Regions from separate parts of the Streptomyces sp. NPDC051987 genome, predicted to be linked through region 1. Evidence: riboswitches for the same ligand, from Rfam matches in the RefSeq annotation. Region 1 holds a riboswitch; the other holds the start of a gene.
The links. A riboswitch is a leader RNA that binds a small molecule or an ion and turns the genes downstream of it on or off. The one in region 1 is predicted to bind cyclic di-AMP.
Positions count from the first base shown of each region.

Region 2: linked by a shared signal. The riboswitch ahead of AB0M11_RS31810 (M23 family metallopeptidase) and the one ahead of AB0M11_RS07405 (transglycosylase family protein) in region 1 are both predicted to bind cyclic di-AMP.

Region 1 covers NZ_JBFAXI010000009.1:1,080-7,363, reverse strand. The annotation lists gene AB0M11_RS07420 (nucleoside triphosphate pyrophosphohydrolase) at 44-985, shown strand; gene AB0M11_RS07415 (cytochrome P450) at 982-2,292, shown strand; gene AB0M11_RS07410 (transglycosylase family protein) at 2,419-3,447, shown strand; cyclic di-AMP (ydaO/yuaA leader) riboswitch at 3,630-3,804, shown strand; gene AB0M11_RS07405 (transglycosylase family protein) at 3,809-4,489, shown strand; gene eno (phosphopyruvate hydratase) at 4,904-6,190, shown strand.
Region 2 covers NZ_JBFAXI010000082.1:13,860-20,143, forward strand. The annotation lists gene AB0M11_RS31790 (MarR family transcriptional regulator) at 1-14, opposite strand, end outside; gene AB0M11_RS31795 (dihydrofolate reductase family protein) at 81-1,202, shown strand; partial or broken gene AB0M11_RS31800 (alpha/beta hydrolase) at 1,450-1,596, shown strand; tRNA gene AB0M11_RS31805 (tRNA-Met) at 1,663-1,736, shown strand; cyclic di-AMP (ydaO/yuaA leader) riboswitch at 2,008-2,168, shown strand; gene AB0M11_RS31810 (M23 family metallopeptidase) at 2,176-3,210, shown strand; gene AB0M11_RS31815 (aldo/keto reductase) at 3,346-4,302, shown strand; gene AB0M11_RS31820 (PrsW family intramembrane metalloprotease) at 4,406-5,719, opposite strand; gene trmB (tRNA (guanosine(46)-N7)-methyltransferase TrmB) at 5,730-6,284, opposite strand, start outside.

The DNA of each region.
Region 1 (6,284 bases):
GGCCGCCCGGTCCGCCACGTCCGACACGGCCGACGCAGGCCGGATCGTCCTGCTCACCACCAGCCACCGGGTCGCCCCCGGCCTGCTGTCCTGGCCCGCCTGGCAGGCGCTGCGCGCGGCGGACCGCGTGCTGTGCGCGGACGGCGCGCACCCCCAGCTGCCGTACCTGCGCGAGGCCGGGACCGCCGTGGACGAGGCCGCGCCCACCGCCGAGGAGCTGGTCGACGCCTGCGTCGGCGGCCGCACGGTGGTCGTCGTCGCGACGGGTGAGGGCGAGCCCGCCCTCACCGACGGCCTGGCCCGCCTCGCCGGCTCCGGCCGGGTCCGGATGCCCGAGCTGGAGCTGCTCCCCGCCTCCTACGACCTGCCCGGTGCCCGCCTCCTCGACCTCGTCCAGGTCATGGACCGGATCCGTGCGGAGTGCCCCTGGTCCTCCCTGAAGACCCACGAGGGCCTGGCCAAGTACGCCATCGAGGAGGCGTACGAACTCGTCGAGGCGATCGAGGAGGGCGACCGCGACGAACTGCGCGAGGAACTGGGCGACGTGCTCCTCCAGGTCGTCTTCCACGCGCGGATCGCCCAGGAGGACCCGGACGCCCCCTTCTCCATCGACGACGTGGCCGGAGGCATCGTCGCGAAGCTCATCCACCGCCACCCGCACGTCTTCGGCGACGCGACCGCCTCCACCCCGGAGGAGGTCAAGGAGCACTGGCTGCGCACCAAGGCGATAGAGAAGCAGCGCGCGTCGGTGACGGACGGCGTGCCCCTCGCGCAGCCGGGCCTCGCACTGGCGGCGAAGCTGGCCTCCCGGGTGCGCACGGCGGGACTGGACGTGCCGCTGCCACAGGCCCAGGGCATCGGCTACGAACTGCTCGCGCTGGCGGCCCACGCCGAGGCGGAGGGCATCGACCCGGAGGCGGCCCTGCGCGCGGCGGCCCGGTCCTACCGGGACGCGGTGCGGGCGGCGGAGGGGGTGCAGAGGTGACCTCCGCCGCACCCGAACTCTTCACCTGGGAGTTCGCGACGGACCCCTACCCCGCCTACGCCTGGCTCCGCGACAACGCCCCCGTCCACCGCGCCACTCTCCCCAGCGGGGTGGAGGCCTGGCTGGTCACCCGCTACACCGACGCGAAACAGGCACTCGCCGACCCGAGGCTCTCCAAGAACCCCGCGCATCACGACGAGCCCGCGCACGCCAAGGGGAAGACCGGCATCCCGGGTGAGCGCAAGGCCGAGTTGATGACGCACCTGCTGAACATCGATCCGCCGGACCACACCAGGCTGCGGCGGCTGGTGAGCAAGGCGTTCACGCCACGCCGGGTGGCCGAGTTCGCGCCGCGGGTGCGGGAGCTGACCGATCGGCTCATCGACGGGTTCGCGGCCGACGGGTCCGCCGACCTCATCCACGAGTTCGCCTTTCCGCTCCCCATCTACGCCATCTGCGACCTGCTCGGCGTTCCGCGCGAGGACCAGGACGACTTCCGGGACTGGGCGGGGATGATGCTGCGACATACGAAAGCAGGGCAGGCGGGAGGGCCGCGGGGCGGGGTCGCGCGGTCCGTGAAGAAGATGCGCGGATATCTGGCCGAGCTGATCCACCGCAAGCGGGAGGCGCTGTCCGCCGAGGCCGCTCCCGGCGAGGACCTCATCTCCGGGCTCATCCGGGCCTCGGACCACGGCGAGCACCTCACCGAGAACGAGGCCGCGGCCATGGCCTTCATCCTGCTGTTCGCGGGTTTCGAGACGACCGTCAACCTGATCGGAAACGGGACGTACGCCCTGCTCACCTACCCCGAGCAGCGCGTCCGGCTGCAGGACTCCCTCGCAGCCGGCGAGCGCGGCCTGCTGGAGACAGGTGTCGAGGAGCTGCTGCGCTACGACGGGCCGGTGGAGCTGGCCACCTGGCGGTTCGCCACCGAGCCCGTCACCATCGGCGGCCGGCGCATCGCGTCCGGCGACCCGGTTCTGGTCGTCCTGGCCGCGGCGGACCGGGACCCGGAGCGGTTCGCCGAGCCGGACACCCTCGACCTCGCACGGCGCGACAACCAGCACCTCGGGTACGGCCACGGCATCCACTACTGCCTGGGCGCCCCGCTCGCCCGCCTGGAGGGCCAGACCGCGCTCGCCGGCCTGCTCACCCGCCTCCCCGATCTGCGACTCGCCGTGGACGAGAGCGAGTTGCGGTGGCGCGGCGGGCTCATCATGCGCGGACTGCGCACCCTCCCCGTGGAGTTCACGCCGAGCCCGTACCGGCCCACCTCGGCAAAAGGTGATCAGCGCTCAACTCTGTGATCTTCACGTGATCTACGCGGCATTAACTTGTGACAAGTGATCGTCTGTCGATACGTTCACTCATCAGCGCGGCGCCCCTGCGGGACCCGCCGCGCTGGTCACCGCTGTCGCTCGAAAGGTTTCCGCATGCTCTCCGGGAACGGTCGTCACCGTCGCCCCCGTCAGGCTCCGGCCCTCCTCGTCGCGGCCGGGGTGACCGGCTCCGCCATCGCCATCCCGCTCCTCGGCGCGGTGAGCGCCCACGCGGCCGACGGCTCCACCTGGGACCAGGTGGCCGAGTGCGAAAGTGGCGGCTCCTGGAGTGCCGACAGCGGCAACGGCTACTACGGCGGCCTCCAGATCTCCCTGGACGACTGGGACAAGTACGGGGGGACGGAGTACGCCGCGACGCCGGACCAGGCGAGCCGTTCGCAGCAGATCTCGGTCGCCGAGAAGATACTCGCCGACCAGGGCACCAAGCCCTGGCGGACCTGCGCCCTGCTCGCCGGGCTCTCCTCCGACGACGCCTCGGTGAACGTGGACACGGGGCTCGGCGGGTCGAGTGATTCGTCTGCTTCCTCCGACTCGTCGGACTCGTCCTCCGGGCTGTCGGACGCGTCGTCCTCCGCCGGCTCCGGTTCCGGCTCCTCCCCGGGCGCCACGGTCTCCGGGAGTGACTCCGGAGCCCCCTCCCCGAGCGCGAGCGCGGGCGGTGACGCCACGGCGGATACCCCCAGCAAATCCGCCAAGACCGACAAGTCGGATTCCTCCAGCTCGAACTCCGGCTCCAGCTCCGACTCCGGGACCGCGAAGGCGGGTGAGGATCCCGTCACGGCCGAGGCCGACGACTCGGACAATTCGTGGCAGACCGGGGGTTCTTGGAGTCTGGTCGACACGGGTGCCGTCAGTGGCGGTGGCAAGCATCGCGGTGGCTCGGCGGACGAGAACGTGACGAACGGTCAGAGTGCCACCTCCTCCGGACGGCACGCCTCCCGGGACGACGACACCTACACCGTCCGCGAGGGCGACACCCTCGCCTCCATCGCCGACTCCCTTGACCTCGACGGCGGATGGCGTGCGCTCTATGCCGTGAACAAGGCCGACATCGGTGCCGACCCGAACGCCATCGCCCCCGGTCAGACCCTGAAACTCGGCGGCGAACCGGGCGAAAAGTAGCGAGAGTTGACGTCCCGTTTCGGGTCTGATGTCCGGTTTGGCGAAAGTGTGGGATGAGTCTCAGAAGCCCTGATCATCTTTGAAATTCACCTGATGCCCTGTTTACGGTCGAGGCCGCTCGTCACCACGAGCCCCGGCTGTCGCAACGCCGAGTCCTGCCAGCGGCCGTCCGGGAACAGTCGTCGCGTCAAGCGCCGTAGGCAGGAGCGGGGGACCCAAGGTAAGTGCCGGGGCCGGCAGTCGAGGCTGCCGATCCGGCTCGGGGTGAAGCCGCGCACCGACACACGGGTGTGCGGCCGGGCAACTCAACCGGCCCGAACCCGACAGCTCACCTCGCAGGCGTCGGTGAGGGGATCGATCCATGCTGTTTTCCGGCAAGGGCAAGCACCGCCGTCCGTCCAAGGCCGTCCGCGCCATCGCCGTCGCCGGTGTCACCGGCGTCGCCGTGGCCGCTCCGCTGATGGCGTCCGGCAGCGCCTCCGCGGCCACCGCCTCCGAGTGGGACGCCGTCGCCCAGTGCGAGTCGGGTGGCAACTGGGCCATCAACACCGGCAACGGCTACTACGGCGGTCTGCAGTTCTCCGCCTCCACCTGGGCCGCGTACGGCGGCACGCAGTACGCCGCGCAGGCCAACCAGGCCACCAAGGCGCAGCAGATCCAGATCGCCGAGAAGGTCCTCGCCGCCCAGGGCAAGGGCGCCTGGCCGGTCTGCGGCAAGGGCCTGTCCGGGGCCGCCTACGTCGGCGGCAGCTCCAGCAGCTCCAGCTCGTCGAGCAGCAGCGCCGGCAGCCGCTCGACCGACACCCAGGCCGCCTCCCGCTCCGCCGAGCGCCCGGCCGCCAAGAAGACGGTCACCACCCCGACCGGCAAGAAGGTCAAGAAGGGCGACGGCGAGTACAAGGTCGTCAAGGGCGACACCCTCAGCTCGATCGCCGAGAAGCACAAGGTCAAGGGTGGCTGGCAGGCGCTGTTCAAGCTGAACAAGGACATCGTCGAGGACGCCGACGTCATCTACCCGGGCCAGCAGCTCCACCTGAAGTAAGGGCCGCGCCCGCAGCGCCGCGCGTACTCGGCGGCGCCCAGCTGGGCCACAGCTCCCGCACAACCGTGGTCCCCATAGTGGAGACCGCGTGAGGACCACCCCCGTCCCCACAGCCCCCCGCTCCGGTGCGTCTCCCCCCGTACGCACCGGAGCGGGGTTTCTCTTTGCCGCCGTCGAGCCGTCCGGGCGCCCCGTCGGCCCGCCGTTCCCCTTCTTGGTCCGCTCTTCTTCCGTTCTTCATCGGCCCCCCCTTTGTTCCGCACGTGAACAATGAGTACCGTCTGTGTGTCCACGGGCCGGTCGGTCGTGCCGGCCGACGGGCCCGGGACGGTTAGGCTCTAGTCGCAAGGCTGAGCAAGGGCCGCCGAGGCCCACGTGCGCCCCGCACAACCAGCGTCACATCCCAAGAAGGAGATGCTCGTGCCGTCCATCGACGTCGTCGTAGCCCGGGAAATCCTGGACTCCCGAGGCAACCCCACGGTCGAGGTCGAGGTCGGCCTCGACGACGGCAGCACGGGTCGTGCCGCCGTCCCGTCCGGCGCCTCCACCGGCGCCTTCGAGGCCATCGAGCTCCGTGACGGCGACCCCAACCGCTACCTGGGCAAGGGCGTCGAGAAGGCCGTCCTCGCCGTCATCGAGCAGATCGGCCCGGAGCTGGTCGGCTACGACGCCACCGAGCAGCGCCTGATCGACCAGGCCATGTTCGACCTGGACGCCACCGACAACAAGGGCTCGCTCGGCGCCAACGCCATCCTCGGCGTCTCCCTCGCCGTCGCGCACGCCGCCTCCGAGGCGTCCGACCTGCCGCTGTTCCGCTACCTCGGCGGCCCGAACGCGCACCTGCTGCCCGTCCCGATGATGAACATCCTCAACGGCGGCTCGCACGCGGACTCCAATGTCGACATCCAGGAGTTCATGATCGCCCCGATCGGCGCGGAGTCCTTCTCCGAGGCGCTGCGCTGGGGTGCCGAGGTCTACCACACCCTCAAGAAGGTCCTGAAGAACAAGGGCCTGTCCACCGGCCTCGGCGACGAGGGCGGCTTCGCCCCGAACCTGGAGTCCAACCGCGCCGCGCTGGACCTCATTCTGGAGGCCATCAAGCAGGCCGGTTACGTCCCCGGCGAGCAGATCGCGCTCGCGCTCGACGTCGCCGCGTCCGAGTTCTACAAGGACGGCAAGTACGAGTTCGAGGGCAAGTCCCGCTCGGCCGCCGAGATGACCGAGTACTACGAGGAGCTCGTCGCCGCGTACCCGCTGGTCTCCATCGAGGACCCGCTGTTCGAGGACGACTGGGCCGGCTGGAAGGTCATCACCGACAAGCTCGGCGACAAGGTCCAGCTCGTCGGCGACGACCTGTTCGTCACCAACCCGGAGCGCCTGGCCCGGGGCATCGAGGAGGGCACCGCCAACGCCCTGCTGGTGAAGGTGAACCAGATCGGTTCCCTGACCGAGACTCTGGACGCCGTCGAGCTGGCCCAGCGCAGCGGCTTCAAGTGCATGATGTCGCACCGCTCCGGCGAGACCGAGGACGTCACCATCGCCGACCTGGCCGTCGCCACCAACTGCGGCCAGATCAAGACCGGCGCCCCGGCCCGCTCCGAGCGCGTCGCCAAGTACAACCAGCTGCTGCGCATCGAGGAGATCCTCGACGACGCGGCGGTGTACGCGGGCCGCTCCGCGTTCCCCCGCTTCAAGGGCTGAGCCGGCCGAGCCGGTAATCGGTCAAGGCTTAGCCAGTCGTACGTACGTCCCCGTACCCGGTCCCGTACCGTGTCCGGGGACGTACGCACGTACC
Region 2 (6,284 bases), on a different contig from region 1:
CAGCGAGTCTTCATGCACCCAGTGTAGGTTTGTTTCAAACTTTAACCAAGACTGCCCGTCCCCGGGAGTGAGCGCGTCCGATGCCCTACCCCTACGTCCTGCTCTCCGCCGCCGTCTCCCTCGACGGCTACCTCGACGACACCGGCCCCGACCGGCTGCTGCTCTCCTCGCCGGCCGACTTCGACCGCGTCGACGAGGTGCGGGCGTCCGTCGACGCGATCCTGGTCGGCGCCGGCACCATCCGCGCGGACAACCCGCGGCTTCTGGTCAACGACCCGGATCGGCGCGCGGCCCGGCTGGCGGCGGGCAGGCCGGAGTACCCCCTCAAGGTCACGGTCACCGCGACCGGAGAACTGGACCCGGAGGCGAAGTTCTGGCACACGGGCGGCGCGAAGGCCGTCTACACGACGGACGAGGGCGCGGAGCGGGCCCGGGTCGCGGCGGACGTCGTGTCCCTGGGCCCGGAGCTCGACTGGCGGCGCCTCCTGGAGCACCTGCACGACGTGCGGGGCGTCCGGCGCCTGATGGTCGAGGGCGGCGGCACGGTCCACACCCAGCTCCTCCAGCAGGGCCTGGCCGACGAGCTCCAGCTGGTGCTGGCCCCGCTCTTCGTCGGCGATCCGAAGGCCCCGCGCCTGTTCGGGCCGGGCGGCTACCAGGCCGGGCGGCTGCGGCTCCTGGAGACCCGCCGTATCGAGGACGTCGTCCTGACCCGGTACGAGCCCACGGCCCCGGGCACGGGCGCGGTGCCGTCCGCCGCCGACCGCCACTGGCTGCGGCTCGCCTGCGAACTGGCGGCCGACTGCCCGCCCTCCCCGACCGCGTTCAGCGTCGGCGCGGTGGTGGTCGCGTCCGACGGCACGGAACTGGCCCGCGGCCACTCCCGGGAGGCCGGCGATCCCGTGGTCCACGCGGAGGAGGCGGCCCTGGCCAAGATCCCCCCGGCCGACCCCCGCCTGCCCGGCGCCACGGTCTACACCAGCCTCGAACCCTGCACCCGCCGCGCCTCCCGTCCGCACCCCTGCGCCGAGCTGATCCTGCGGGCCGGGGTACGGCGGGTGGTGACCGCCTGGCGCGAGCCGGACACGTTCGTGACGGCGGCCGACGGGACGGGGGCGTTGCGCGAGGCGGGGGTGTCGGTGCTGGTCCTGGAGGAGTACGAGACGCCGGCGAAGGCACCGAACGGGCATCTTCTCGGGTGAGGGGGAGACCGAGGGGGGAGATCGAGGAGGGGCGGGCCGCGGTGCTTTTGCGGGTGCGGGTGCCTGGGGGTGCTCGCACAGTTCCTCCCCCAGCCTTCGGCCGGGGGGACCCAGCACCCCTTCGGGGCACGTTGCGGCAGCGCCCCTTCAGGGGCGCGGGGAACTGCGCGACAAGCCCCCACCGGCCCGCGGCCAGGTACCGCGCCACCGGGCCCAGGGTCAGCATTCCGCTGGCGGCGCCGGCGTGTGGGGCGCGCAGCTCGGCTACGACGCTCCCGGGGTGTGGAAGGCCTGGGCGCCGGACCTGGACCACCAGCTGACCCGCGCCGGGCATTGCATGGCCGAAGAGGCACCCGACGAGATCGCGGCCACGATCGGGGGCCTGCCGGCCCGGAACCTGCACCGCTTGTTTAACCCGTGCGACTCCCGGTCTTCGGATGGCGTATGCTGGTGTCACCGACGCGGGGTGGAGCAGCTCGGTAGCTCGCTGGGCTCATAACCCAGAGGTCGCAGGTTCAAATCCTGTCCCCGCTACTGAAGCCCAGGGCCGGAATCCGATGCATGCATCGGATTCCGGCCCTGAGTCGTATCCAGCGCTCCGTGGACGTGGTCACCACCGATACCTGTGGGACTCCTGAGCCGAGCCGCGCGCCTCGTCGACTCGACCGTTTTTGACCGGTCATGGCAGGTAAGTCCAGGCTTTGAAAGCTTAATGATCAAGGCCAACAGCTTGGAAACTGATAGCCGGGTCTATTAACGTTCGATAACGCAGCGCGGTCGTCCCAGCCGTCACCCGAGACGGCTCCGTGCGCACGCGCCGAATCCCGCAAGGGAACCGGGGAACCACCACCTTGGGGTGAATCGCACGTCTACCGCCGGGTACGAAACGGCAGGTATACGCGCGTAGGAGACCTTCCTGCTCCGAACCCGTCAGCTAACCCGGTAGGCGGCGGAAGGAAAGGAGTGCGCCCGCGTGGCGTCCAACCCGCCTGCTCCCACAGCCCCGTTCGTGCCCAGCCAGCGCCGACCCGACACCTTCGGCTACGGCGGCTACCGCTCCGACGAGGGCCCCTTCGAGGAGTGGAACCCCACCGAGGAGTCCCTCGCCGCGGTCCGCGGCCGGCACCGGGTCACCAAGCAGAAGGGCGGCGGCCTCGCCCGCAGCTCCACGGTTCTCGGCGTCGGCGTCATCGCTGCCGTCGGCGCGGGCGGCATGGCCAGCGCGAACACCGGCAAGCCGCCGGTCTCCATCTCCCTGTCCGACCTGCCCTCCTCCGTCAGCTCCCTGCTGGGCGAGGACAGCGGTCACCAGGCCGTCCAGACCGCCCTCAGCAGCGTCACCACGGCGGCCGCCACCGACGCGGACTCCTCCGCGGACGCCGGTGAAGCGCTGCGCAGCCGGATCATCGCCCAGGCCGCGCAGCAGCAGAGCCAGCTCGACACCAAGGCCGGCGCCAAGGCCGCCGCCGCCGCCGACAAGGCGCTCGCCGCCGCCGAGGCCAAGGCGGAGAAGGCGGCCGCAGCGAAGGCCGCCGACGCCAAGGAGAAGGCCGAGGCGTCCGCGAAGCAGAAGGCCGAGCAGGCCCACCTCGCCGAGCTGGCCAAGCAGTACACGCTGCCGGTCGTCTCGTACACGCTCACCGGCACCTTCGGCCAGGCCGGCTCCATGTGGTCCTCCGGCTACCACACCGGCCTCGACTTCGCCGCGCCCACCGGCACGCTGATCAAGGCCGTGCACAGCGGCACGGTCACCGAGGCGGGCTGGGCCGGGGCCTACGGCTACCGCACGATCATCACCCTCGACGACGGCACCGAGCTGTGGTTCTGCCACCAGTCCTCGATCGGCGTGAAGGTCGGCCAGAAGGTCGCCACCGGCGACGTCATCGGCCGCGTCGGCGCCACCGGCAACGTGACCGGCCCCCACCTCCACCTGGAGGTCCACCCGAACGGACAGGCCACCGCCATCGACCCGATGGCCTGGCTGCGCGGCAAGGGCCTCAACCCCTGACCCGGACGGGCCGCGAGACCTTTACAAGACCCGACACCTCTACAAGACCCGACGCCTTTGCAAGAACCGACGCCTTTACAAGAACTTCGTGTTGCGCCGGGATGGGGCGTGCGGGGACGCGTGTTGAAGTGGGGCATGACTGGTTCTTCCGCATCCCTCCGCAAGCTCGGCGCCTCCGACCTGGAGGTCTTCCCGCTCGCCCTCGGCGGTAACGTCTTCGGCTGGACCGCCGACGAGGCCGCCTCGTTCGCCGTGCTCGACGCTTACACCGCCGCGGGCGGCAACTTCGTCGACACCGCCGACTCGTACTCGGCGTGGATCGAGGGCAACAAGGGCGGCGAGTCCGAGACGATCATCGGCAAGTGGCTCAAGGCGCGCGGCAACCGCGACGACGTCGTCATCGCGACCAAGGTCAGCCAGCACCCCGAGTACCCGGGCCTGTCCGCCGCCAACATCAAGGCCGCCGCCGACGCGTCCCTGCGCCGTCTGGGCACCGACCGCGTCGACCTGTACTACACGCACTTCGACCAGCCCGAGGTCCCGGTCGAGGAGATCATCGGCGCGCTGGACGAGCTGGTGCGGGCGGGCAAGGTCCGGCACATCGCCGCGTCCAACATCACGCCGGAGCGGCTCCAGGAGTCCCTGGACTTCTCCGACCGCGAGGGCCTCGCCCGCTACGTCGCCCTCCAGCCCCACTACAACCTGGTCTCCCGCGACACCTACGAGGGCCCGCTGCAGGACCTGGCCTCCCGCACCGGCCTCGCGGCCGTCCCCTACTTCGCCCTGGCGTCCGGCTTCCTCACCGGCAAGTACCGGCCCGGCACGACGGTCGACAGCGCGCGAGCGGGCCGGGTCGCCCAGTACGCCGAGTCGGAGCGCGGCCAGAAGGTCCTGGCGGCCCTCGACGAGGTCGCCGCGGCCCACGAGGCCCCGATCCCCACGGTCGCCCTGGCCTGGCTGGCGGCCCAGCCCACCGTCACGGCCCCGATCGCCTCGGCCCGCACCCTCGACCAACTCCCGCCGCTGCTGGGCGTGGCAGAGCTGACCTTGACGGACGAGGACCTCAACAAGCTGACGACAGCCTCCGCCTGACGGCCCGCGCCCGGCGGCCGCCGGCGACTTCTCCTGCGCCGCGACACCGCTCAGCCACCACGGCGCGTCCCGGCGGTGCCGTACCCTCCGCGGCCTCGGAGCGCTAGCTCCGGTACGGGTTGTACGACGGGTACGGCACCGCCGCCCCCTGCCACCCCGGGACGGGCGCCCCGTAAGGCGACGGCACGTGAGCGGCGTACCCCGGCCAGCCGCCCGGCGCGGCCGTCCGGGCCGCGTACTCCAGGGCCGGCCGCACCAGCTCCCGTCGGCCCCACAGCTCCGCCAGCAGCTCCCGCTCCCGGACCACGAAGTCGGCCCCCGCCCGCCCCCGCTGCCCCCGGCGCCGCAGCAGCGCCAGCGTCGTCGCGTACCCCTCGTACTCGGCGACCGACCTCCCCGCCGCCTTCCCGAAGTGGTACGAGGCGTACTCCCGGGCCATCTGCCGCGCCCGCATCGACCCGAGCACGAACGGCTCGGCCGCCCCCAGCCACCCCGCGTAGACGTACGCCGGCAGCTCTTCCCGCACGGTGCGCAGCTCACGCTGGCGCGTCCACACGGCCAGCCAGGTCAGCAGTCCGAACGTCGGCACCATGAACATGGTGTAGACGGCGAAGAAGCCGAACTGGCCGAACGTCGACGACCCGTTCCAGAACGCGTGCATGCTCATCGCCAGCAGCAGCCCGGCGAGCGGCACCAGCACCCGCCGCGTCCGCTGCCGCTCCCCGGAGAGCGCGGCGATGCCGAAGCCGATGCCGGTGAGGACGGTGAAGAGCGGGTGCGCGAACGGGGACATCACGATGCGCACGAAGAAGGTGGCGGCGGTGACGGAGGCGATCCCGCTGTCACCGGTCAGCTGGTCGGTCCCGAAGGCCGTGCCGAGGTAGAGGATGTTCTCGGTGAACGCGAACCCGGTGGCGGTGACCCCGGCTATCACCACCCCGTCGACGATCCCGGTGAAGTCCCGTCTGCGGAAGAGGAAGACGAGGAGCACGGCCGCCGCCTTCGCCGACTCCTCGACCACCGGCGCTATCACGGTCGCCCCGAGCCGGTCCGCGCTGCTCGGATCCGCGGTCGCCGTCGCTATCCACTTCGTCGCGAAGCTGTTGGCGACGATGGCTATCAGCGCGGCCGCGCAGGCGCCCCACGCGAAGGCGAACAGCAGGTTCCGCCAGGGACCGGGCTGCACCCGGTCGAGCCACCGGAAGGCGGCCACGAGCAGCGGCACCGGCAGGACGGCGAGGCCGAGCCCGACCAGGAAACCCTCCGTCCCCGTCTGCTCCCGCACCAGCGCGAGGATCACCAGGCCGGAGAGGGCCAGCAGCGTGCCCGGCGCCCCGTACCGCACCCAGCGCCGCTGCCACCAGCGGGGTGGAGGGTGCTGCGGATACGGCGGGTACGGCGGCGGAAAGGTGGCCACGGCATCGACCCTAACGAGGTGACTCCCGACGGTGCTGCTCGCACTGCCGCACCCGGTGCTGTACGCGGCGGAAGAGCAGATCGTTCACCACATGTCCCTTGTCCAGCCCCTGGCCCTCGAAACGGGTCAGCGGCCGATGCGCCGGACGTGGCGCGAAACCGCCGTCGGCCTGCGTGTTCTCGAACTCCGGGTGGGCGCCCAGCACGTCGAGCATCTGCTCGGCGTACGGCTCCCAGTCCGTCGCGCAGTGCACGATCGCGCCGGGGCGCAGCCGGGTCGCGGCGAGATCGAGGAACTCGGCCTGGATCAGCCGCCGTTTGTGGTGCCGCTTCTTGGGCCACGGGTCCGGGAAGTACACGCGCAGCCCGTCCAGCGAGTCCGGCGTCAGCATCTCCCGGAGCAGGATGATGGCGTCGCCGTTCCCGACCCGGACGTTGGACAGCCCGTTCTGGTCGGCGAGGTTGAGCAGGTTCCCCTGACCGGGCGTGTGCACGTCGACGGCGAGGATGTTGACGGCCGGGTCGCCGACGGCCATCTGCGCGGTCGCCTCGCCCATCCCGAACCC